One region of the Paenibacillus sp. J22P59 genome, then DNA from elsewhere that is predicted to be linked to it. Evidence: riboswitches for the same ligand, from Rfam matches in the RefSeq annotation. Region 1 holds a riboswitch; each other region holds the start of a gene.
What was found. A riboswitch is a leader RNA that binds a small molecule or an ion and turns the genes downstream of it on or off. The one in region 1 is predicted to bind cyclic di-AMP.

Region 1 (5,393 bases):
TGGCGATTACAGCTTTTCTCTCCATCAAGCAGAAGCTTGGGCTTGAGAAGGATATCGTCATAGGTACGATAAGATCAGCCCTGCAGCTTTTATTTATTGGTTACGTCCTGCATTTTATTTTTGAGACCAATCACCCTGTCTTTATTATTCTTATTCTCTTATCTATGATTAGCGTAGCCGCATGGAATGCAGGATCGCGGGCCAAGTCCGTTCCCGGCATTCGGCTTCGAATTGCTATTGCGCTTGCTTGTACTGAAGCTGTGACGATGGGGTTGCTGCTCGGACTTGGTATCATTGAAGCTGTTCCACAATATATTATTCCGGTCAGCGGGATCATCATTGGCAGCTCGATGGTCGTATGCGGTCTTTATCTTAATCAGATGAAACGTGAGGTAGAGTCATCAAGAGGAGAAATTGAGACCTTGCTGGCACTCGGTGCGACGGCGAAGCAAGCAATTGAGGCCGCAATTAAGCGCTCAGTCCGCTCCAGCATGATACCAACGATTGATGGCATGAAAACGGTTGGGCTTGTCCAGCTCCCGGGGATGATGACCGGAATGATCGTAGCTGGCGCTGAACCGATCGAGGCTGTGAAATACCAAATACTTATTATGTTCGTATTGGCCTCATCAGCTGCAATAACTGCGATGCTGCTAAGCTGGCTTAGCTATAGGCTCTGGTTTACTAAAGACCTAAGGCTTCCACATAACGAATCAATGAGCAAAAAGAAACCCTGAAGACGGTATTCGTCCATTTCAGGGTTTCTCTTCTGTTAGCTGGTTGGTGTCTAGAACAAAGATAAGTAGAAGGTAGAATGTCGCAATAATAGCTGTGTACAGCAAAGATCAGCAGTAACGTTAGTAACGGAATCCGCGAATAAACGTTGGAGCTGGTTAGGATCGTCAGGAGTTGTGGACCACAGGAATGGAATTGTGCTGATGCTGCCGATATAGTGGGATAAAGCAGCACTCCAAGCGCTCCAATCGGCGGGCAGGTCTGTTACTTGGAGGAATAGTTCGCTTCGTCCAAAGCCCTGATTTGTCGTTATACGCATACAAATTTTATAGCCTGTGTCTCCTGTAATAGCTGGTTCCGGGATAATAAAAAGCTCAATTCTTTTTACGATTAGTTCAGGGGGAAGCTCGGCATTAGGTAATGGATCGGCACCTTGTACAATAATCATCTTAATCTCTCCTCGTATTCGCTTACGGAGTTAGCTGACGGATTCGGGATAGAGAGCTCCCTACAGGCATAATGCAGACCCGATTCACCCCTTGCGTTCATAATAACCGTTAATAGGTTCATAATACACGCGATGGTTCCCCCGCTTCTTAGCAAGAATTCAGCGATTGCAGATTAGCCTTTTTCGGCTTGGCGTCTATGTTATACTCGGTACCGTTTTTTGTAAAACGAAGCTTTTCTGTTTAAAGCCTTATTCCTGTCAAAAGTAAATAGCAAGACTGATTTAGGCTATATAATCATGGTTTTTCACGAAAATACTCTCTTATGCTCGGCTATTAAGATACAAGCGATAATAGGTCTGAATTTCATGCAGGCGAGAGCGGATGCCACTTCGTATAAATTTCGTAAACTGAAGAAATAGAGAGATATACGTTGATTGGTGAAGATGGAGTGGATTGAAAGCGCTATTCTTAAGTCTTTATCCTTGTTTTTCGGTCTATTCGGTTCCTGCCATCGCTTTACACAATAGGAAGGCAGGGAGTATGATTCGATTCAGAGTTATAAAAAAGTTTCCAGAACTGTATCGCTGAGTTTCCGTTGACAAGACGGGAAACGGGGGAACCAAGCAATTGCGGGATCTTCTTCAACAAGAGACCCGCTGTGCATTCGCGTCATTGCGCTATTCGATGTGAGAGTCGGATCGCAATGACGCAGGGGTGAATCTTTGGCCGAAGGCATTCGGTTACAAAGTAGGGCGACTCTCACCGCCCGAATCCGACAGCTAACCTCGTAAGCGTAGATCGAGAGAGGGATGATGAAGCTTGTGATCGATTAATTCGACCACAGCGGCATAAGCCTCTGTGGTTTTTTGCGGCCCAAAATGGAAAATGCAGCTGTTGCCGCACAGCAAGTACAATTGAAACGCTGAGTCCCGCATGACGGGAACGGGGGAACCAACGAGCAATAACGGCAATCAGAATGCCGCAAATGCTCATGGGGTGAATCGCGAGGCTTTGCAGCCAAGCGTAGGGCGACTCTCAAGCCCGAATCCGACAGCTAACCTCGTAAGCGTATTTTGAGAGAGGCGACAATCGTCGCGAGCCGACCCTTCATGGAATGTTCTTTCTCCATGACCGAAGAAGCCGCGGGAGAGCACCTCTGCTCCCGTAGGCTTCTTTTTTGTTGTCTTTTTCTCCTGCTATATGGGTTTACAGGAGGAAAATGAGATGGAACAAGAGCATATTCTCGTAGCTGGCATGAACGAAGCTACGCTTTCTTTTATCCGACAGCTTATGTTTAAGCAGCTGCCTTTTATCGTGCTAACGAATAACAAGCAGGAGGAGCTACGCTTCAAACGAGCAGGCGTTATGAGCGTTATTCGGCTCAATACGAATGATCGCAGCAGTTGGGAGCTGCCATCAGCTGCGATAGCGGAGGTATTCATTTTCGAGAGCAGCCTGGCGTTAAGTTGCAGATACGTTCAATGCTGCAGGCAATGGACCTCCAAGCCGCTATATATCATTACACAAAATTGGAACCCACGAGCCATATACAAAGGGCTGGGTGCGAACCACATTATTTATACACGAGCGTCGGAGGTTGGATTTTTGTTGCGTGATCGGGAGCCGGAGCATCATTCGGCTGAGTGATTAGAGCAGGAAGAAGCCTGCAACCCATCCCTAGGAGGAATGAAAAATGCTGGACATATATATGGCGGGAATCGTTATCGTTTTAACTCTGCTCATGATTGGATTAGGCCGGTGGGCATCCACAACGATAGAAGAGGGAAGTGAATCCAAATGATATGGGCGTTAGTCATCCTAATAGCAGCTTTGTTCGTCTACTTAACTTATGTGCTCATTCATCCAGAAAAGTTCTAGTGCTTATACCTAAGGAGGAATTCCATTGACGATGTTCGCATTTTTATCCATCGCATTTACTTTAATGCTGGCGCTGCTGCTAGCCAAGCCGACAGGCTTGTACGTAGCGAAGGTATTTCAATATGACAAGACAAGATTGGACAACATATTTGCTCCTGTTGAGAGGCTGATATTCTCTGCTTCAGGCATACGCCGGGATAATCAGACTTGGAAGCAATATGCAGCCGCTGTTGTGATTTCGAATGCGGTTATGATTGGTATCGTGTATTTGATCTTCCGTACGCAAGCCTGGCTGCCTTTGAATCCAAGCGGCATTGCCAATATGGAACCAACACTTGCCTTCAATACGGCAATCAGTTTCATGGCTAATACGAACTTGCAGCATTACAGCGGGGAGAGCGGGTTATCATATCTATCTCAAATGATCGCAATCGTGTTCATGATGTTTACCTCTCCTGCGACTGGTCTTGCGATCGTTATCGCTTTTATAAGAGGGCTTGCAGGAAAGCCGCTGGGCAACTTCTTCGTCGACATGGTGCGGGGGATTACGCGGATCTTTCTTCCCATTGCATTTGTTGCTGCCCTGCTGTTCATCGCGCTTGGCACGCCGCAGACGCTGGAGCCTACAGTTACAGCGACTACCCTGGAAGGGGCATCGCAGGACATTGCTCGCGGACCGGTAGCTTCTTTCTTAGCAATCAAGGAGCTTGGCAATAACGGCGGCGGATTTTTTGGCGTCAACTCGGCTCATCCTTTTGAGAATACCGGCGGCTTAAGCAATTTGCTCCAAATGCTGCTTATGCTGCTGCTAACGACTGCACTGCCCTTCACTTATGGAAAAATGGTCGGCAATGCGAAGCAGGGGCGCGTTCTCTTCGTCTCCATGGCGATGCTGTTCATCGTGATGCTAGGCACTTCTCTAACCAGTGAATTTGCCGGGAATCCAGCCCTTAATGCACTTGGCATTCAAGCGGATCAGGGATCCATGGAAGGAAAAGAGGTACGGCTGGGAACGGCGGCATCCTCCCTCTATTCGGTTGTGACGACCGCTTCGGAGACCGGGGCAGTCAATACGATGCACGATACCTTGACCCCGATTGCAGGAATGGTTACGCTCGCCAATATGATGCTTAATACCGTATTCGGGGGCGTAGGCGTAGGCTTGCTGAACGTGCTGCTGTATGCCATTATCGCTGTTTTCTTATCGGGTCTAATGGTCGGGCGGACACCAGAGTTTCTGGGCAAAAAAATCGAAGGCCGAGAAATGAAGCTCATTGCCGTTGCGCTGCTCATTCAGCCTTTTCTTATTCTCGCACCAACGGCACTTGCTCTAGCAACACAATCGGGGACCATATCGAATCCTGGTTTCCATGGGCTGTCGCAGGTATTATATGAATTCACCTCTTCCGCAGCTAATAATGGCTCAGGATTCGAGGGCTTGGGTGATGCCACACCTTTCTGGAATATATCAACGGGGATTGTCATGTTCCTTGGCAGATATGCTTCTGTCATTCTTCTGCTGGCGGTAGTAGGTTCATTAGCTGCGAAGAAGACGGTACCAGAGACAACAGGAACCTTCCGTACAGACAATGCACTGTTCGCATGTGTCTTCCTCGGAACCGTGCTGATCGTCGGGGCGCTAACGTTCTTTCCTGCCCTTGTGCTTGGACCGATTGCAGAGCATCTTACCTTAAAGCCATAGAACCTGGATAACAATGGAGGAATCAGGCATGAACCAGAAAAAATCAGCAGTCGACCGTTCAATCCTTAATCAGGCGTTGAAGCAGGCCTTTATAAAATTAGATCCGAGAAAGATGATTCGCAATCCGATTATGTTCGTCGTTGAAGTGGGATTTTTCGTAACCCTCTTGCTAGTCTTTATACCGGATGCGTTCGGGAATGCCAGCTCTACAGGATTTAATCTTGCCGTTGCCCTTATATTGCTCATAACGATTCTATTCGCTAACTTCGCTGAAGCTTTGGCGGAGGGACGAGGCAAGGCACAGGCGGATTCATTGAAAAAGACGAAAAAAGATATTATGGCCAATAAAATCGTTGGCTCTACTGTGAAGCAAGTTTCTTCTTCGGAGCTGAGAAAGGGAGATATCGTAGTTGTCGCTTCGGGGGAGATGATTCCCGGAGATGGCGAAGTGATCGAAGGTCTCGCATCTGTTGACGAATCTGCAATTACGGGTGAATCAGCCTCTGTGATCAAGGAAGCAGGAGGGGATTTCAGCTCCGTTACAGGAGGGACGATGGTCGTCAGCGATCAGATTAAAGTACGCATTACGAGCGATCCGGGCGAGTCCTTCCTCGATCGCATGATCTCGC
Region 2 (5,393 bases), on a different contig from region 1:
AAGCTCGGAGATCATATTAAGGCAAATTTTCCGCAGGGCCAAAGAGCTTCATGAAAGCGGCTATGCGTTAGGATGGATGCCGACTCCAATTAAGCATCTTCTCAATAATACAATTACCGTGAATGAATATTTGAAGCTGGATGAAGCCTATGTTCAGGCTGCATTCATTCACTGGGCTGAAGAGGCTGATGCTCTCTTGTCAGATCTCTGCGACCGCTTCTTGAATCGCCGCTTATACAAATATATAACCATAGATGAACCAGACGACACTTTATTAGAAGAAGTGCAACGCCAGTTTGTTGAAATAGGCCTTAATCCAGACTATCATATGGAGATTGACTTTCCTTTCGACCAGCCCTATGACATCTATCGTCCCGATACCAAAAAAGGAGGGAAAGAGGAGAAGACACCTATTCTGTTGTTGGACGAGCAGGATAGATTTATTGAGATCTCGGCTAAATCCGACATCGTATCCTCTATAACTGGCCTGCATCAGGGACAATATCATTTGTATTATCCAGAGGAGCCTCTGGCAGCCGCTGCAGACCAATTAAGCAAGCCTGTTCGCGAGCTATTCAAACTATAAGCCTTATTATAGAAGGAGCATGACAAAATATGATCTCTTTATTCGACACACATACCCATCTCGATGCTTCACAATTCGACGAAGACCGTGCAGAAGTGATTGAAAGAGCAAGAGCTGCTGGTGTAGATTTAATGCTTAACATTGGGTTTAATCGCGAGACGATTCCATCGACAATAGCATTAGCCGAGCAGTATGAGTTTATCTATGCTGCTGTCGGCTGGCATCCTGTCGATAGCATTGATATGAGACCTGAGGATTTGGAATGGATCGAACAGCTTTGTTCACATGAAAAGGTTGTAGCAATAGGGGAAATTGGCTTGGATTATCATTGGGATACTTCTCCCAAGGACGTGCAGCAGCGTGTGTTCCGCGAGCAGATTCGCCTAGCCAAGCGCCTTAATAAACCGATTGTTATTCATAATCGGGATGCCCATGAGGATATTCTTCGACTATTAAAGGAGGAGAATGCTTCCGAGGTTGGAGGGGTCATGCACTGTTTTTCTGGCAGTCCTGAAACCGCTAAGCAATGTCTCGATATGAACTTCTATATTTCGTTCGGTGGACCGCTTACATTCAAGAACGCGAGGGTGCCAAAAGAGGTGCTTGCAACAGTTCCTTTGGATCGATTATTAATGGAAACAGACTCCCCTTATTTGGCCCCGCATCCATATAGAGGGAAGAGAAATGAGACCTCTTATGTATCCCTTGTGGCCGACATGGTAGCTGAAATTAAGGGGAAAACGAAGGAAGAAATTGCTGAAATCACCACCCAAAATGGTAAAAAATGTTTCCGAATTCAGTAAAATCGGTTGAAAAGCAGAGAAAACGAGACCTTTACGACGATAAAACTGATTTTTGCTTGGGAAATCGGCTAAATTTTCAGTGGTAATGCTGAAATTTCGTTAAAATCGTCTTTTATCTCATCTTTACAACTAGGCTCTGGTGAAGGTATGATTCATTTCAGAGCTTTAAATTTTTGTATTGGATTTCCAGTTTGCGCTTAATCTCCATTGCGGAGAGCGGGGGAACCAGGGCGACTATGTTGGGGGAGAATGTTACCTCACAACAAGACCATGATGAATTCTTCTAGGGGTGAATTTTGCGGCGATTGCCATGAGCATTCGATCCGTGATTAGGGCAGCTCTCTTGCCCGAACCCGACAGCTAACCTCGTAAGCGTGTTATAGAGAGCGATCACCCTCGTGCATCCACCAACCCTGAAGTCTAGCAGACCATTCGGGAAGCCACGATACAGATCCTCTGTCGACGGCTTCTTTTTATTTTCCGAATAACACGGAAATGGTCGACATAGGGTAGATTTAGGAGGTGGGGGGCGTAAGAATAGACTGGAGCGTGTTGATCACGCCAATATACTATAGTCACGTCAATGTATCATGTTACACTAGGCGGCGGGGCTATGAAGGAGGACCGATGAAGTGGGCATTATCCAAGCTAAGGAAACCCATGTGAAACGATCATCCAGCATGTCTTTCGCATTGCGATGGAAGCATGGAAACTTGCGTTTGATTCTTCTGAGTGCTACTATCTCAATCGCTATGACTTTCATGTTTTTGGTGTTGTTGTACGGATCGGCTGACAAAAGCGTATCCGTAGTGGTTAATGGACAAGAAACTATTGTGAAGACAAAACAATGGGTCCTGCAACGCCTACTGGATGAACAAGCTATTACAATTGGTCCGCATGATGAGGTCTCAGTTCCTCTGAATGCGTCCATCAAAGACGGAGACCGGATTGAGATTAATTTCGCGGTTCCAGTCGTTGTAAAAGCTGATGGCAAGACCTCAACGATGTACACGACAGAGAAAACAGTGCAAGCAGCGATCGATGATTTGAATATTTCGGTTCGCGATCAAGATAAGATATTGCCATCGTTGAGCACACTAGTCACGGAGGATATGACCTTATCCGTTATCCGCGTTGACAAAAAAGTGAGTGAGAAAGAGCGTACTACTCCGTTCTCGATCGTTAAGAAGGAAGATCCGACTCTGGAGACAGGCAAGGAGAAGTTGGTTCAGACCGGTAAAGAGGGCCTTGTCGTCGAGAATATAGAGAAGCATTATGAGAATGGTGTTCTTATATCAGAGACTGTCGTGAGCAAGGTGGTTGAAGCGAGAGCGGTCAATCAGGTTGTTGCAGTCGGAACGAAGAAGGCAGAGCCTAAGGTACAGGTGCTTTCCAACAAAAGTCCAAGCCTCATGAGCTATACTAAGAGAGGTGTTACGTTCAAAGCTAAGAAAGTATTGAGCAACTTCACTCTTACGGCCTATACAGCGGATCTGCGCTCCACAGGCAAAGGAAAAGATCACCCTGATTTCGGAATCACAGCTTCCGGTACACGTGTGACAGAGGGACGTACGATTGCAGTCGATCCTAAAGTCATTCCAATCGGTTGGTGGGTATATATCGAAGGCATCGGCTTCCGCAGAGCGGAGGATAAGGGCGGTGCAATCAAAGGCAACAAAATTGATGTGTACTTCGACAGTGCGAAGCAGGCAACCAATTTTGGCAGAAAGAAAGGGTTCACGGTATACGTACTTGGGCCAAATAAGCCGTCAGCAAGCTAGGCGAGATGACGGTATCGTATTTAGAAGCTAAATATGTCATGATAAGGAGAGGCACTGCCTCTTCTTTTTGTCTGTTCAGGGGCAGTAAACATTCATTAAACAAGAGATTACGGATATAGTAAATAGACGTTGTCATAGGAATGAAGGTTGCACTTTCTTTCGATGGAAAGGGATGTTTTTATTGATTAAGGAGATTATTGTTGTAGAAGGCAAAGATGATACGGTTGCCATTAAGCGAGCGGTTGAAGCAGATACCATTGAGACGAACGGTTCCGCTATAGGAGAGGACGTTCTTAGACGCATCCTGCTGGCTCAAGAGCGAAGAGGAGTTATCATATTCACAGACCCTGATCATGCTGGTGAGCGTATTCGCAAAATTGTTGCAGGCCGCGTTCCTGGCTGTAAGCATGCTTTTCTGCCGCAGGAGAAGGCTATGTATAAAGGTGATATCGGCATTGAGAACGCTGCGCCGGAGGCCATTCGCCAAGCCCTTGCCGAACTGCGTACAGAGACGCCAGAGGGTCTGGGGGAGATTACTTGGGATGACTTGATGGATGCTGGGCTTATTGTACATCCTGAGGCAGCAAACCGTCGTCTGCTGATGGGCAATCTGCTTGGCATTGGGTATGCCAATGGCAAGCAGTTCTATAAGCGTTGTACAAGCTTCCGAATCTCCCGTGAAGAGTTCTTGGAAGCGCTGGGCAAGATGGAAGAGGGATAGGAGTGGGGATAATGAGCGGGCAAGAACAGAATATGAAGGCAGTAGAGGTAGCGACGCCTAGAAGAACCAAAGAAATTGTCGCAAAGTATGGTTTTTCTTTCAAGAAGAGCTTAGGGCAAAATTTTCTTATTGATCAGAATATATTGCACAAAATTGTAGCAGCAGCCGATCTTAATGAAACGAAGGGCGCACTTGAGATTGGACCTGGTATTGGTGCATTGACTCAGCATCTCGCGTCTGCAGCCGCAAAGGTAACAGCTGTTGAGATTGATAACCGATTAATTCCGATCCTGCGTGATGTTCTTGAAGAGGAGAATAACGTAGAGGTCGTACATGGCGATATACTGAAGCTGGATCTAAAGCAGTTATTTGAAGAGCAATTCTCGGATGTATCTGGCGTAAGCGTAGTGGCGAATTTGCCTTATTATGTGACGACACCGATTCTGATGAAGCTGCTGGAGGAACGATTGCCTTTAGAAAATATTGTTGTTATGATCCAGAAGGAAGTAGCCGAGCGGATGGCAGCCAAGCCGGGCGGCAAAGAATATGGCAGTCTCAGTGTGGCTGTGCAGTATTATTGCGAGCCGAGTCTCGTATGTATCGTGCCGCATACGGTATTCATTCCGCAGCCGAATGTGGATTCTGCTGTTATTAAGCTTGCGCTTCGGGATAAGCCTCCCGTGGATGTGCCCGATGAGGACCACTTCTTCCGTATTGTTCAGGCGAGCTTTGCTCAGCGCCGCAAGACGCTTGCGAACAATCTGACTGCCTTAGTAGGCAAGGAAAATCGTGAGCAATTAACGGAATTGCTTCATAGCTGCGATATTGACCCTGTACGTCGCGGCGAGACGCTCTCGCTTGATGAATTCGCCAGAATCAGTCGGGCGTTTCTAGAGGCTGGCTGGAGGGGTTAAAAGAGAGACAGGCTGATGAAGCTGATCAAGGTTTATTTGAATCTACAAAGAAACCGTTCCTTTCGTAAATGGCAGGTATTACTTCCATTTTGCTAAGGGTCGGTTTCTTCTTGCTTTATAAAGGAAGAGGGATAAAGTTCTGCGCACATTCCGGGCGCTTCACCCATACGATGAACGAAGAGGTGATTTACCCATGGAGCAAGGGGACCTGGTCGTCCGCAAATCATATGGCGGTGATGTGCTGTTCCAAGTTGAAGCTGTTCAATCTCATCACGCCTTGCTTAGAGGCACGGACTACCGATTGCTTGCGGATGCGCCAATTCCTGATTTATCGGTTGTTCGAGACCCTGAATCGACAAAGGCAAAGCAGCAAGTGAGGATTAAAGTTAATCATACCTTAACGAGAATGCGTCAGCAGCGAGAGCAGCAAGCCGTTCAGACTGAAGATGATATAAGGCATGCATTGCAGCAAAGCCAGCCCTATTTTGAATTACCGGGTAAAGTGCTCCATCTGGACGGGGATGGGAACTATTTGCGGAAAAGCATGCAATTGTATCAAACGATGAAAGTGCCGGCACACGGTGTACA
Region 3 (5,393 bases), on a different contig from region 1:
TCCCGCTCCAAACCCTTTATGCTGTTTATTGCTGACTACATTCAAAGCAATCGATTTCTTTTCCTTCTTAACCGGTTCTTCCGGCTGTCCTTGCTGATCCGTCATGGCTTTTCCACCTTCCCCATACATTAATTCCATTTTAGCTAATAATCTGCGAAAAGCAAACATATACATGCTGTAGATGCTTGTCAACGGGAGGGAAACGTTAAATGACTCCACGCCATGTCAAACGTTCATTGCTATTCTTGCTTACCGCCGTCCTGCTCGGCCTATCTATCCAGCAGGGCTTCGGCTACGCTTGGCAATCTCAATATACCTTCGCACTCGCCCCTGTCGCCAAAGCACAGCCCAAGCCAATACCGCAACAGACCCAATCGCCTGCTCCTTCTGCACCTGACACCTCCGCCTCAAACCCGCTGCCGCTCAGCAAAAGAGTCGTTGAGTACAACATCAACGTCACCTTGCGCAGCGACAATCGTTATTTGGACGGACAGCAAGCCGTTACATGGACTAATCCGGGGAAAAAAACGGTGTCCGAGCTCTATTTCCACCTGTATCCCAATGCCTTCCTCTCCGACAAAACAACCTTCATGCGTGAATCAGGAGGCAAGCTGCGTTCCGACAAGGCTATGGCAGACAGCCAAGGCCACATGAAGATGTTAACGCTCGAAACGCTTGAAGGAGAAAGCCTACTGCCAAGGCTTCATTACATTCAACCCGATGACGGCAATTCCAATGATTTTACGCTGGCCAAGCTCAAGCTGCCTGAACCAGTGGCTCCTGGCAAATCGGTCACGCTGAAGATGGGCTTCGAAGTCAAGCTGCCTCAAGTATTTGCGCGTATGGGCTACTCTAATCAATTCGTCATGGCTGGACAATGGTTTCCCAAGCTTGCTGTCTATGAAACGGCAGGCACACGCGGCCGCACGGCTGAGGGCTGGAACATTCATCAATACCATGGCAACTCCGAGTTCTACAGCGATTTCGGCATCTACTCCGTGCGCATAGAGGTTCCAGAGGCATTCACTGTGGCAGGAACAGGCATCCAGACCAAAAGAACGGACAACCCTGACAATGGAACAACTATTCATCAATTCTACGCGGAGGATGTCCATGATTTCGCATGGTCTGCCTCGCCCAACTTCATCTATGAGGAAGATACGCTATCGGCGAAGAATATTCCTGGAGTGCGCATCAAGCTGTATCTCGATCCCGCTCATGCCGAGCTTAAGGATCGCTACATGCATGCTGCCAAGTCTGCTCTGACCAAATATTCACAGTGGTATGGAGAATACCCGTACAGCACGCTATCTATTATCGTGCCGCCCAAAGGAGCGAACGGTGCAGGAGGCATGGAATATCCGACACTCGTAACCGCGTTCGCCGCAGAATCAGACAACCCCGGCTATGGTCTGGAACGAACCGTCGTACATGAGATTGGTCACCAATATTGGTATGGCATGGTCGCCTCTAATGAGTTCGAGGAAGCTTGGCTCGACGAAGGCTTCACCTCCTACGCGGAGGATCGTGTAATGGAAAGCGAATATGGGGTGGAACCGAACCTGCGCCTCGAATCAAGCTATATTACATCTCCTGCTCCCTTGAAGCAGCCCTCTTGGGCTTATCGTGACCATATTCATTATGCAGAGAATGTGTACATGCGTGCCAAGCTTGTGCTGCTCGGTATCGAGAATCAGGTCGGAGACAAAACGATGCAAAAAATTATGCGCACTTATTTTCAGAAATATAAATTCAAGCATCCCACAAGCGGCGACTTTCAAAGAGTAGTAGAGCAAGTAACTAAGCAGAAGTGGCATGATTATTTCAGTGAATACGTCTATAACAACCGCATGGCAGATTTCTCCGTGGAATCCATTGAGATTCGCAAAGTCGAGCAAGATGGACAACTGCAATATGAATCCCTCGTGCTTATTAAGAAAAATGGCGGGAATAACGGTCCGATTCCGCTTGTTATGAAATTCAAAGACGGCATGACCGTGCCTAAGACATGGGAAGCCGAGGAGGCACATGTCCAATATAAGGTCGTTCATAGCGCACCGTTGGAATGGGTTGCCTTGGATCCGCAGCACAGCAATGTACTAGATAACAAGTACTATAACAACTTTATGAAAGCCGAACTGTCAGAAGCGGCCCGTACAAGATGGAGCATGGGCGTTGCCAAAATGATCGAGGGATTGCTTGGGACACTAAGCTGGTAAGGAAAGGAGGAGAGGCAATGAAAGGCCATATCATACAAGGCTGGAGACTGGCTATCAAGCATTTCTATATCGTTATCCTATTGTTTCTGTATCAGCTGCTCTGGGGTTTCTTCTTATATCGCTTCGTAGACTCGGTCATATCGCCGCTGCTCAGGCGTTTCCCAGACAGCTCTCCCTACGGTTCATCCGTACAGCTCTTCATGCATGAAGCCCAGTTCCAGCTGACTAAGACGGATCTGAGCACACCATACCTATGGATGCTTGGAGGGCTGTTTGCTGCCCGAATGCTGCTCACTCCACTTTTCAATGCAGGTCTGTTCTACTCCCTTCATCATGCAAATGATCATAAAGGTACACAATTCCTGCAAGGCATACGTAAGGCGTGGAAGCCGGTTACGCTATTATACTGGGCAGAGATGCTGCTTGCATTGGCACCAGCATGGTGGCTGCTCCCGCGAGCTGTGAAGGGAATCCTCCATAGCTCCTCTCCCGGAGAGCTATTACAACACACGCTGCCGTTAGCCGCAGGGTGGCTGCTCTGGGGGATTCTGCTCCATCTGCTCTTCTTGTCGATGGCCTTTGGCATTATTACTCGCAGCGGAACTCTGCATGCGCTGTGGAAGGCTCTTCGCCATCTGATTCCTTATGCAGGCTTAACCTTCGCTATGTGGGGAATCGGTGCAGGCATTAACCTATTTGTAAGCGGCATCTCGCTTGTATGGGCCGGCCTGCTGGCCTTAATTCTCCACCAGAGCTTCCATCTCATCCGAACTATGATGAAGGTGTGGACCGTTGCTGCCCAGTACGATTGCCTGCAATCCAAAGAAAGTTAATGTGAGGCACGAAAAAAAACGGCTCGTAGCTTGCAGTTCCACTGTTGGAACTGCAAGCTACGAGCCGTTTTGATATATCCCCAGACTATCGTCCCTATAAAAAAACAACATATTTCTCTTAAACTCCACATAAATAAAAGTTATTAGCATTTGCACGCCTCTAATTTATATAAAATAAGCAGAAAACACGAATATACGCGCTCAATAGCCAAAACATTACATGAGAATTATTAGAATTTGCCAATTGAAGGAGGAGATACGTGGAAAAAAACGAATAGTTAGCAGGTACATAAAAAACTTGCCAAATTCCTTGTACTGGAAACGGGGGAACCACCTCTGGGTGAATTGATTTCGACGTCCGACTTGATCGGCGCCTGAGAAATCATAGGGATCCTTCAACCGAACCCCACAGCTAACCTCGTCGGCAATTGGAAGGAGCTCCACCATTTTGAAAAAAGTTACCGCACTACTACTGGGACTCGTGTTAATGCTTGCCTTTCAAGCAGGCAGCGCTTTCGCGGATTCCAAAATGAACGGCATCATCGATGAGTTAATCGGCACTCCGTACCAAAGCGGCGGAACGTCGACGAAAGGCTTTGATTGCTCTGGATTCACGAGCTATGTATTCGATAAGATGGGAATTGAACTTCCCCGTACATCCGGCTCACAATCAAAGGCAGGAAAAGCGGTCGCTAAGAGCGATCTCGTTGCTGGAGACCTTGTATTCTTCAACACGAACGGTAAAGGTGTATCCCATGTCGGCATCTATGTAGGAGATGGCAAATTTGCACATTCCTCGTCCAGCAAGGGCGTTGTAATTAGCAAGCTGAGCGATTCCTATTATGAGAATCGGTACGTGAACGCTCGTCGCGTTATGAACACTACTACGTTTGAAAAATATGCTGACGAAGAATAAGCTTATCACCACTTCCTGGCCGAAGTGATTATGGGTCTTATTCAGCAGAGCCGCAGTTATTTGTCTCTTGGACAAATCGCTTGCGGCTTTTCTGTTTTTATAATCTTAAGGAGGACCGCTTGCTATGTACTTATTTATTCACCGCAAAGACCTGCGTTCAAACGATATGCGAGCATTTAATTATATTCATAAGCATCATCATACGGGCATTCATCTGCTTGTCCTTGATCCATCCCTAATTAGCGATGAGCGATTGAACAGCCATAGCGGACGCAACTTCATTGCTCAAGCGGCGACACTTCTGCGGGCCTATTCATCAGTGGGCAAGCAGCTTCATATTCTATACGGCAATCCTGCTCAAATTGTTGCAGCCCTCCTGCAGAAGTATCCGATCGAAGAGGTTATCGTCCATGCGGATTACACCCCTTATGCCCGAGAACGAGATAAAGGAATCCAACTAGCTTGCTCAGCAGCCCGAATCAGATGGATGCCGCTGGCAGATTCCTCTCTGATCGACCTCGAAGCGTTCCAGACCTTTACTAGGAGAACAGAGCCCTACAAAGTATTCACGCCTTTTTATCGGATGTGGAGCTCCTATATGCTTCAGTATTATACGCCTTCAGGAAGTGCTTCTCTTACAGACTTAACAACCGTTACACAATTGCACAGCAGCATCACTGTGCGATACACCCTGCCAAGCGAGATAACTGCCGTCTTAAGCGCCTCTTCCAGTACATGTGATCTTTATTCAACTGTGACCGATCAGTTAGAGCTGTTCAGTAGAGAGCGATTGTCCTCTTATGTGGACGAACGGGATCACTACGCGGTCAATCGGACGAGTGAATTATCCCGCTTCTTGAACACAGGAGCCCTATCGGCACGACAAGCGTATGAATGGTGCCTGGGACTACCCGGCTCAGAAGCGTGGATTAGACAGCTTGCCTGGCGTGATTTTTACATCTATCAAGCGATGTACAATGAGCATTACTTTTCTTATGAGAGTACACTAGACTTATCCCTTTTATCTGATGAGCACTTTGAGGCTTGGGCTGCCGGGAGAACCGGAATTCCAATTATAGATGCGGCGATGACCCAATTGAATCATACGGGACAGCTGCCCAATCGGCTCCGCATGGTCACAGCCATGTTCTTGACTAAGAACCTGCTCTGTCCGTTCACCCTTGGAGAAAGCTATTTCCGCCTTCACCTAAGCGACTATGACAATACACTGAATCGGGGTGGATGGTTATGGAGCTCTTCCTTAGGATATGATGCCGCACCCTACTTCCGGATTATGAATCCCTTAACGCAATCCCGGACGCATGATCCAAGCGGAGCCTATATCCGCCAATGGCTTCCTCAGCTTGCTCACTTGTCCGATAAGGAAATCCATGAGCCGCAGCCGGGAGCTATCGTTGATCTAAA
Region 4 (5,393 bases), on a different contig from region 1:
CTTTTTTATCATGCCAGAATTTGATGATCCATGCGATGGCGACAGGCAGTACCGTGTAAAGGATCGCTGCGGTTATATTAACGGTTCCGCCTACAGAGATCAAAGATATGCCCATGAGCAACGTGTTGAATATGGCATGTGTGAATACGGCGGTAATAAAGCCGTAGCGCAAGAAGATGTAACTGAATGCAAGACCAATAATAATCAGCTCGATAATTCGCGTGTAGAATGGAAAGATCGGGTATCCGACGTGGCCGAGCGTCCAGAGAAGAGTTGGAATAAGAGCGGCGACGAACGTATTCTTGAACCAGCGCTTGAACAGGGCAATGCCGAACAGGCGATAGATAGCTTCCTCAGAAATAGCAGCACACCAAGCCAGCATAGGAAGCATCCAGAGCGCATCCATATTATAGGGTGACTGTGTAGCATCGCTAGTGCCCCATGAGCCGATTGCGAACGTCAGGACGATAAAGATGACGGATTGTATGCCAAGCAGGATGAGGGCGAATAGGTAGCCAAGCCCTACGCTGCGCCATACATGCTGGCCGTAGCCTGGCTCGCGGAAGCCGGGCCACAATGGACGCTTCCATGAGCGCCACATTCCATCTCCAGCGACAAGAGCAAAGTATACGCTGATGCCGACAGGGAGTAGCAAAAGAATCGTAACGAACATCATAACCTTCATCATGGAATCAGTCGTTATTTCCTCGCCAAACTGAGAACGAATGCCGTCCATCATATTCAGGTTGTTATAAATATAAAAGAACATAAAAATGAGGCTGAGAATGATTCCCCGTTTGAACGTTGTGTTTTGGCGGTACAAGATGGCATAGATAATAGATAAGATGAGAGACATCACGCATAAGTGCAGCAAGGATACCATGGATAGAGCATCCGCCCATTTTTTCTGGGAAGCAATAAGGGCATCATAGCTCGCAGGCACTTTGAAGACAGGCTTAAAGACCGTGACGACGGGGCTGCTTGCCAATTGGTCGACGCCAACGGTCAGCTCCAGCTGAGCGTCGCCTTGCTTGTAGCCAGCAGGCTGGAAGACCACATACCCTTCATCGCTGACGTAACGTTCCTTCAATTCATTAAGCTGGAAGCCCTTACTGACAGCGAATTGCTCAGCAGTTGCAAGGAGCTCCTTCTCTGTAGCTAAGGGAGCCGTGTCAGCGTTGAACAGCTTCCAGCTTGTGACGCTTCCGTTGCTCATATGTACATAGACGAATACGCTGCTGCCATTCTCAAGATCAACCTGAGATTGGTAAGTATCGTTTGGATAGGTGCTGCCGAATTTTTTGTCATAGGCTTCGAGCATTTTCTCCTTGGAGAAATATCCGGTCGTCAGGCTGTCCGTCTGATAGATCGTATTGGCTTTCAGAGCCTTCTCGCCGAATTGCTGCGTCGCAAATTGAATTGCGATTTGCTCGGCTTTTTCGTTACTAATGACGTTGGAGGTTGTAGCATCCGTATTCAAATATTGCTGCGCAAGCGGTCCTACTTGTGTAATCAGGAAAATAACCGCACCGATAATTGCCGCCCATACGAATCGTTTCCAATCATGACGGGCAATGGAATCAACCATAGTTCACCTCAGAATAATTAATATATTTTTCTTGTACATCCATGTAACCATACCATATAAAAGGCTGTTTTATCCAATATTAGGTCCTTCAAATGGTAAGGGAATGTGAAGCAAGGAAGCGGAACAATCATAAAAGCGAGAAATAACGATGTGCACGACGCCTTGGATAGGCTGCTTGATGCAGTTGCCTGTTTTTGATCGAATTCAAGCTTATTTATCTGTTTTGCTTCCTTTATGTTCCCCATAGCTAGGGCTTATAATCGTTAACGTTAGTAGAACTTGAATCTTAAATTGAATAGCAACAGCCGAATTTCCGTTTGAAAACGGGGGAACCATAATGCTGTGGAATAGATCCGTCAGCAAGGGGTGAATTTTGGCGGCAAATAGGAGGTTTCTTCTATATACCGCTGAATAGGGCTGCCTGTCCAGGCCCGAATCCGTCAGCTAACCTCGTAGGCTGTATGGAACAGGACTCATCGCATATTAGCATTGGGCTTCCAGTGCTTTTTTTTATGCCCGAACTCTTGTTTACGAATCATTGAGGAGCCAGCAGGAAGATGTGGAAAAGGATTTGGAATGTGAAGAAATGGTCGCCGCCGCGCATATTTGTATCAGGTCTGGCCGTTATAATAGTGATTGGCGCTATATTATTGTCCATGCCATTCGCTACAAGTGGCAGCGATATGCCCAGGTTTATAGATGCGTTGTTCACGGCAACCTCTGCAGCATGTGTGACAGGGCTTGTCGTAGTGGATACAGGCACATACTTTACGACTGGTGGACAAATTGTTCTGCTTGGATTAATACAAGTGGGCGGTCTTGGATTCATGACGATGGGAACATTGATTTCGCTTGTGCTGCGTAAAAAAATATCGCTGCGAGAACGATTGCTCTTGCAAGAAGCGATGAACCAGACGAGTATGGAAGGCATCGTTCGTCTCATTCGCAAGGTTATTACTTATTCATTAACGATTGAGCTGGTCGGAGCGTTGCTATTCGCATCACGCTTCGCGGCTGATATGCCTTTAGGCAAAGCTTTGTATTTTGGTGTTTTCCATTCGATATCTTTATTTAATAATGCAGGCTTTGATATTTTCGGCAACTATAGGAGCCTGACGCTTTATGTGAATGATCCCGTTGTGAATATAACAGCTATGCTGCTTATTATTCTCGGGGGCATCGGGTTTATCGTGTTGTCTGATTTGCTGGAATACCGCAAGAACAAAAGGCTTTCCCTTCATAGCAAGGTCGTCTTATCTATGACGGCCGCTCTTATCGCTGTTGGGACTATTGTTATTTTTATCTTTGAATTCACGAATAACGCGACGCTTGGTTCCCTGAATTGGGGCGGCAAGCTGCTCGCCTCCTTCTTCCAATCTGTTACACCGAGAACGGCGGGAGCAAATACGCTTGATTATACGGAGCTTCGCCAAGCGACATTATTCTTCACTATTATATTGATGTTCATAGGGGCATCACCGGGCTCAACCGGGGGCGGAATTAAGACCACAACGTTCACGACGCTCATTGGTGCCGTCGTCGCGATGGCCAAAGGCAAGGAGGATATCGTCTTTTTCCGGCAGCGCCTAGCCAAGGAGCGCGTTATGAAAGCATTGACGATTACGATGCTGTCGCTTGGCTTCGTCTTGTTCGTCACAATGCTGCTGGCGACAACGGAGGATCAGCAGTTTCTAAAAATATTGTTCGAGACGACATCGGCCTTCGGTACAGTCGGCTTGTCGATGGGATTGACTCCAGAGCTTACGGACATCGGCAAAGTCCTTATTATGGTGACGATGTTTGCTGGCAGGCTGGGGCCTTTGACGCTTGCTTATGCGCTCGGCAAGAAGACAGATAGAGAGCTTTACCGATATCCTGAAGGCAAAATTACGATTGGTTAGGGGAACAGGGAGAGAAAATGAAAAATCATCAATTTGTTATCGTAGGTCTAGGGAGATTCGGATCAAGCCTTGGGAGAGAGCTGATCGAGCTGGGGCATGAGGTGCTCGGCATAGATAAGGACGAAGAAGCTGTCCAAGAGATGAGCAATATTCTTACTTATGCGGTGTCGGCTGATTGTACAGATGAAGAAACGCTGCGCTCACTCGGCGTAAGGAATTTCGACTGCGGCGTTGTGGCAATCGGAGACGATATTCAAGCGAGCATATTAACGACTATATTGTTGAAGGACCTGGGTGTGAAAAAGGTTGTGGCCAAAGCGATGGATGAGCTTCATGGCCGCGTATTAGAGAAAATAGGCGTGGATCGCATCGTCTATCCTGAGCGGGACATGGGCATTCGTGTCGCTCATCAGCTCGTCTCTCCGAACCTGCTCGATTATATCGAGCTGTCCAAGGAATATACAATTGCTGAGCTTTCTGTGCCGAAGTGCCTCAACGGCAAAACGCTCCATGAACTGAATCCAAGAGCAAGATTCGGCTGCAGTATCGTTGCAATCAATAAGCCTGACGGTATCATTATCGCTCCTACTGCAACAGATATCGTAACCGAACGGGATGTCATGGTTGTCATCGGGACCAATGAACAAATTGAGCTGTTTGAAGAATCGGTAATCAGGTGAAGCTAGAGGACAGAGGCGTGATAAGCGCTTCTGTCCTTTTTGATCATTGAGAATGAATCTCTTCTATATTATATAGAAGGAAAAGAGCTCAGCTATTTCAATGAATCGAGCTCTTCAATCCAGCGCCGCACAGAAGGGTTGAGATTCGCAGGGTCAGAGTGGATAAGGCAGGTCGTCCGCTTCGTATCCTTGAGCTCCCGGATGGGGATGACGATCAACTCATTGTCCTCAAGCAGCTGTTTGCGCATATAAGATTGGGGAAGAAGCGTGCCAGCTCTGCAGGTATGCAGCAGCCTTAGAATCGCTTCGAAGGAATCGATCTCCATACGTACATCAGGCTGCAAGTGATATTTGGCGAATACCTCATCCGTTAATTTGCGATACCAGGTTCCCTTGGAGAACAGAATCATTGGCAGATTATTAAGATCCTGAATGCCAGGCTGCTCATTGCTAGCCAGATCAACTGTGGTAGGCAGGACAAGCAGCAGATGATCATCGAACAGGGGAACACAGTGGAGCTGCACATCTTCAATACGGGATGCGACGATTGCAATGTCTGCTTTATTGTCTCTGACGAGCGACACAATCTCATGCGTTTTTCCAGTCACTGCCTTAATATCGAACTCTGGGTGGCTCGCATTCAGAGACTTGATGAAATCTGGCAACGTCGTTTGCAAGGTGGTCAAGCTCGCTCCAATCGTAATGGAGGTTCTTCCCGTTCGGGCGTATTCCGAGACCGTCTCCATATAACGGCGATGCATTTGTTGCAGCTCAAGCGAGTATTCGTAGGTAAGCTGCCCGATTCTCGTTAATTCGAGCCGCTTGCCTACACGGCGGAACAGCTCGGCTCCGATATCTTCCTCCAGCTTAGCGAGCTTACGAGAGAGGGCAGGCTGGGACAGGTTGAGGAAGCCGGCAGCTTTATTCATACTGGAATGCTCTACAATTGCAGCGAATATTTGAAATTCTTCAATCATTTACGTACATACTCCTTTTTATTGTTGCTTATGCGTTATGGTTATAATTATTAATAATAAATATGCAATTCCATTATAAGCTGAAAAGGAGTAGGATTAAAAGTGTGGCAAATCCGTGTCAAATTTTGTTGACGGAGATACAAGCTGGGGGTAAAATGTAGAATGGTTTGTTAAATGTAGTAAATTGTTGAATGTAGTAAAAAAGTAAATTACGCAACCACAGTCTGGAAAGGAGAAGTATTAATGA

Region 2: another riboswitch for cyclic di-AMP. It lies ahead of AC50YO_RS23790 (resuscitation-promoting factor); the one in region 1 lies ahead of AC50YO_RS17820 (hypothetical protein).
Region 3: another riboswitch for cyclic di-AMP. It lies ahead of AC50YO_RS23320 (C40 family peptidase); the one in region 1 lies ahead of AC50YO_RS17820 (hypothetical protein).
Region 4: another riboswitch for cyclic di-AMP. It lies ahead of AC50YO_RS04540 (TrkH family potassium uptake protein); the one in region 1 lies ahead of AC50YO_RS17820 (hypothetical protein).

What each region holds. Positions count from the first base shown of each region.
Region 1 is NZ_JBXENX010000009.1:312,372-317,764, reverse strand. Features, by position in the region: gene AC50YO_RS17830 (ABC transporter permease) at 1-737, shown strand, start outside; gene AC50YO_RS17825 (hypothetical protein) at 788-1,183, opposite strand; cyclic di-AMP (ydaO/yuaA leader) riboswitch at 1,188-1,358, opposite strand; cyclic di-AMP (ydaO/yuaA leader) riboswitch at 1,757-1,994, shown strand; cyclic di-AMP (ydaO/yuaA leader) riboswitch at 2,095-2,269, shown strand; gene AC50YO_RS17820 (hypothetical protein) at 2,409-2,831, shown strand; gene kdpF (K(+)-transporting ATPase subunit F) at 2,982-3,062, shown strand; gene kdpA (potassium-transporting ATPase subunit KdpA) at 3,094-4,764, shown strand; gene kdpB (potassium-transporting ATPase subunit KdpB) at 4,793-5,393, shown strand, end outside.
Region 2 is NZ_JBXENX010000019.1:51,616-57,008, reverse strand. Features, by position in the region: gene AC50YO_RS23800 (HD domain-containing protein) at 1-586, shown strand, start outside; gene AC50YO_RS23795 (TatD family hydrolase) at 616-1,389, shown strand; cyclic di-AMP (ydaO/yuaA leader) riboswitch at 1,574-1,779, shown strand; gene AC50YO_RS23790 (resuscitation-promoting factor) at 2,022-3,170, shown strand; gene rnmV (ribonuclease M5) at 3,352-3,891, shown strand; gene rsmA (16S rRNA (adenine(1518)-N(6)/adenine(1519)-N(6))-dimethyltransferase RsmA) at 3,903-4,805, shown strand; gene yabG (sporulation peptidase YabG) at 4,999-5,393, shown strand, end outside.
Region 3 is NZ_JBXENX010000018.1:36,302-41,694, forward strand. Features, by position in the region: gene AC50YO_RS23305 (YwhD family protein) at 1-105, opposite strand, end outside; gene AC50YO_RS23310 (M1 family aminopeptidase) at 210-2,219, shown strand; gene AC50YO_RS23315 (hypothetical protein) at 2,237-3,052, shown strand; cyclic di-AMP (ydaO/yuaA leader) riboswitch at 3,342-3,494, shown strand; gene AC50YO_RS23320 (C40 family peptidase) at 3,498-3,968, shown strand; gene AC50YO_RS23325 (cryptochrome/photolyase family protein) at 4,093-5,393, shown strand, end outside.
Region 4 is NZ_JBXENX010000002.1:280,811-286,203, reverse strand. Features, by position in the region: gene AC50YO_RS04545 (CPBP family intramembrane glutamic endopeptidase) at 1-1,588, opposite strand, end outside; cyclic di-AMP (ydaO/yuaA leader) riboswitch at 1,882-2,062, shown strand; gene AC50YO_RS04540 (TrkH family potassium uptake protein) at 2,146-3,489, shown strand; gene AC50YO_RS04535 (potassium channel family protein) at 3,507-4,169, shown strand; gene AC50YO_RS04530 (LysR family transcriptional regulator) at 4,262-5,146, opposite strand; gene AC50YO_RS04525 (succinate dehydrogenase cytochrome b558 subunit) at 5,390-5,393, shown strand, end outside.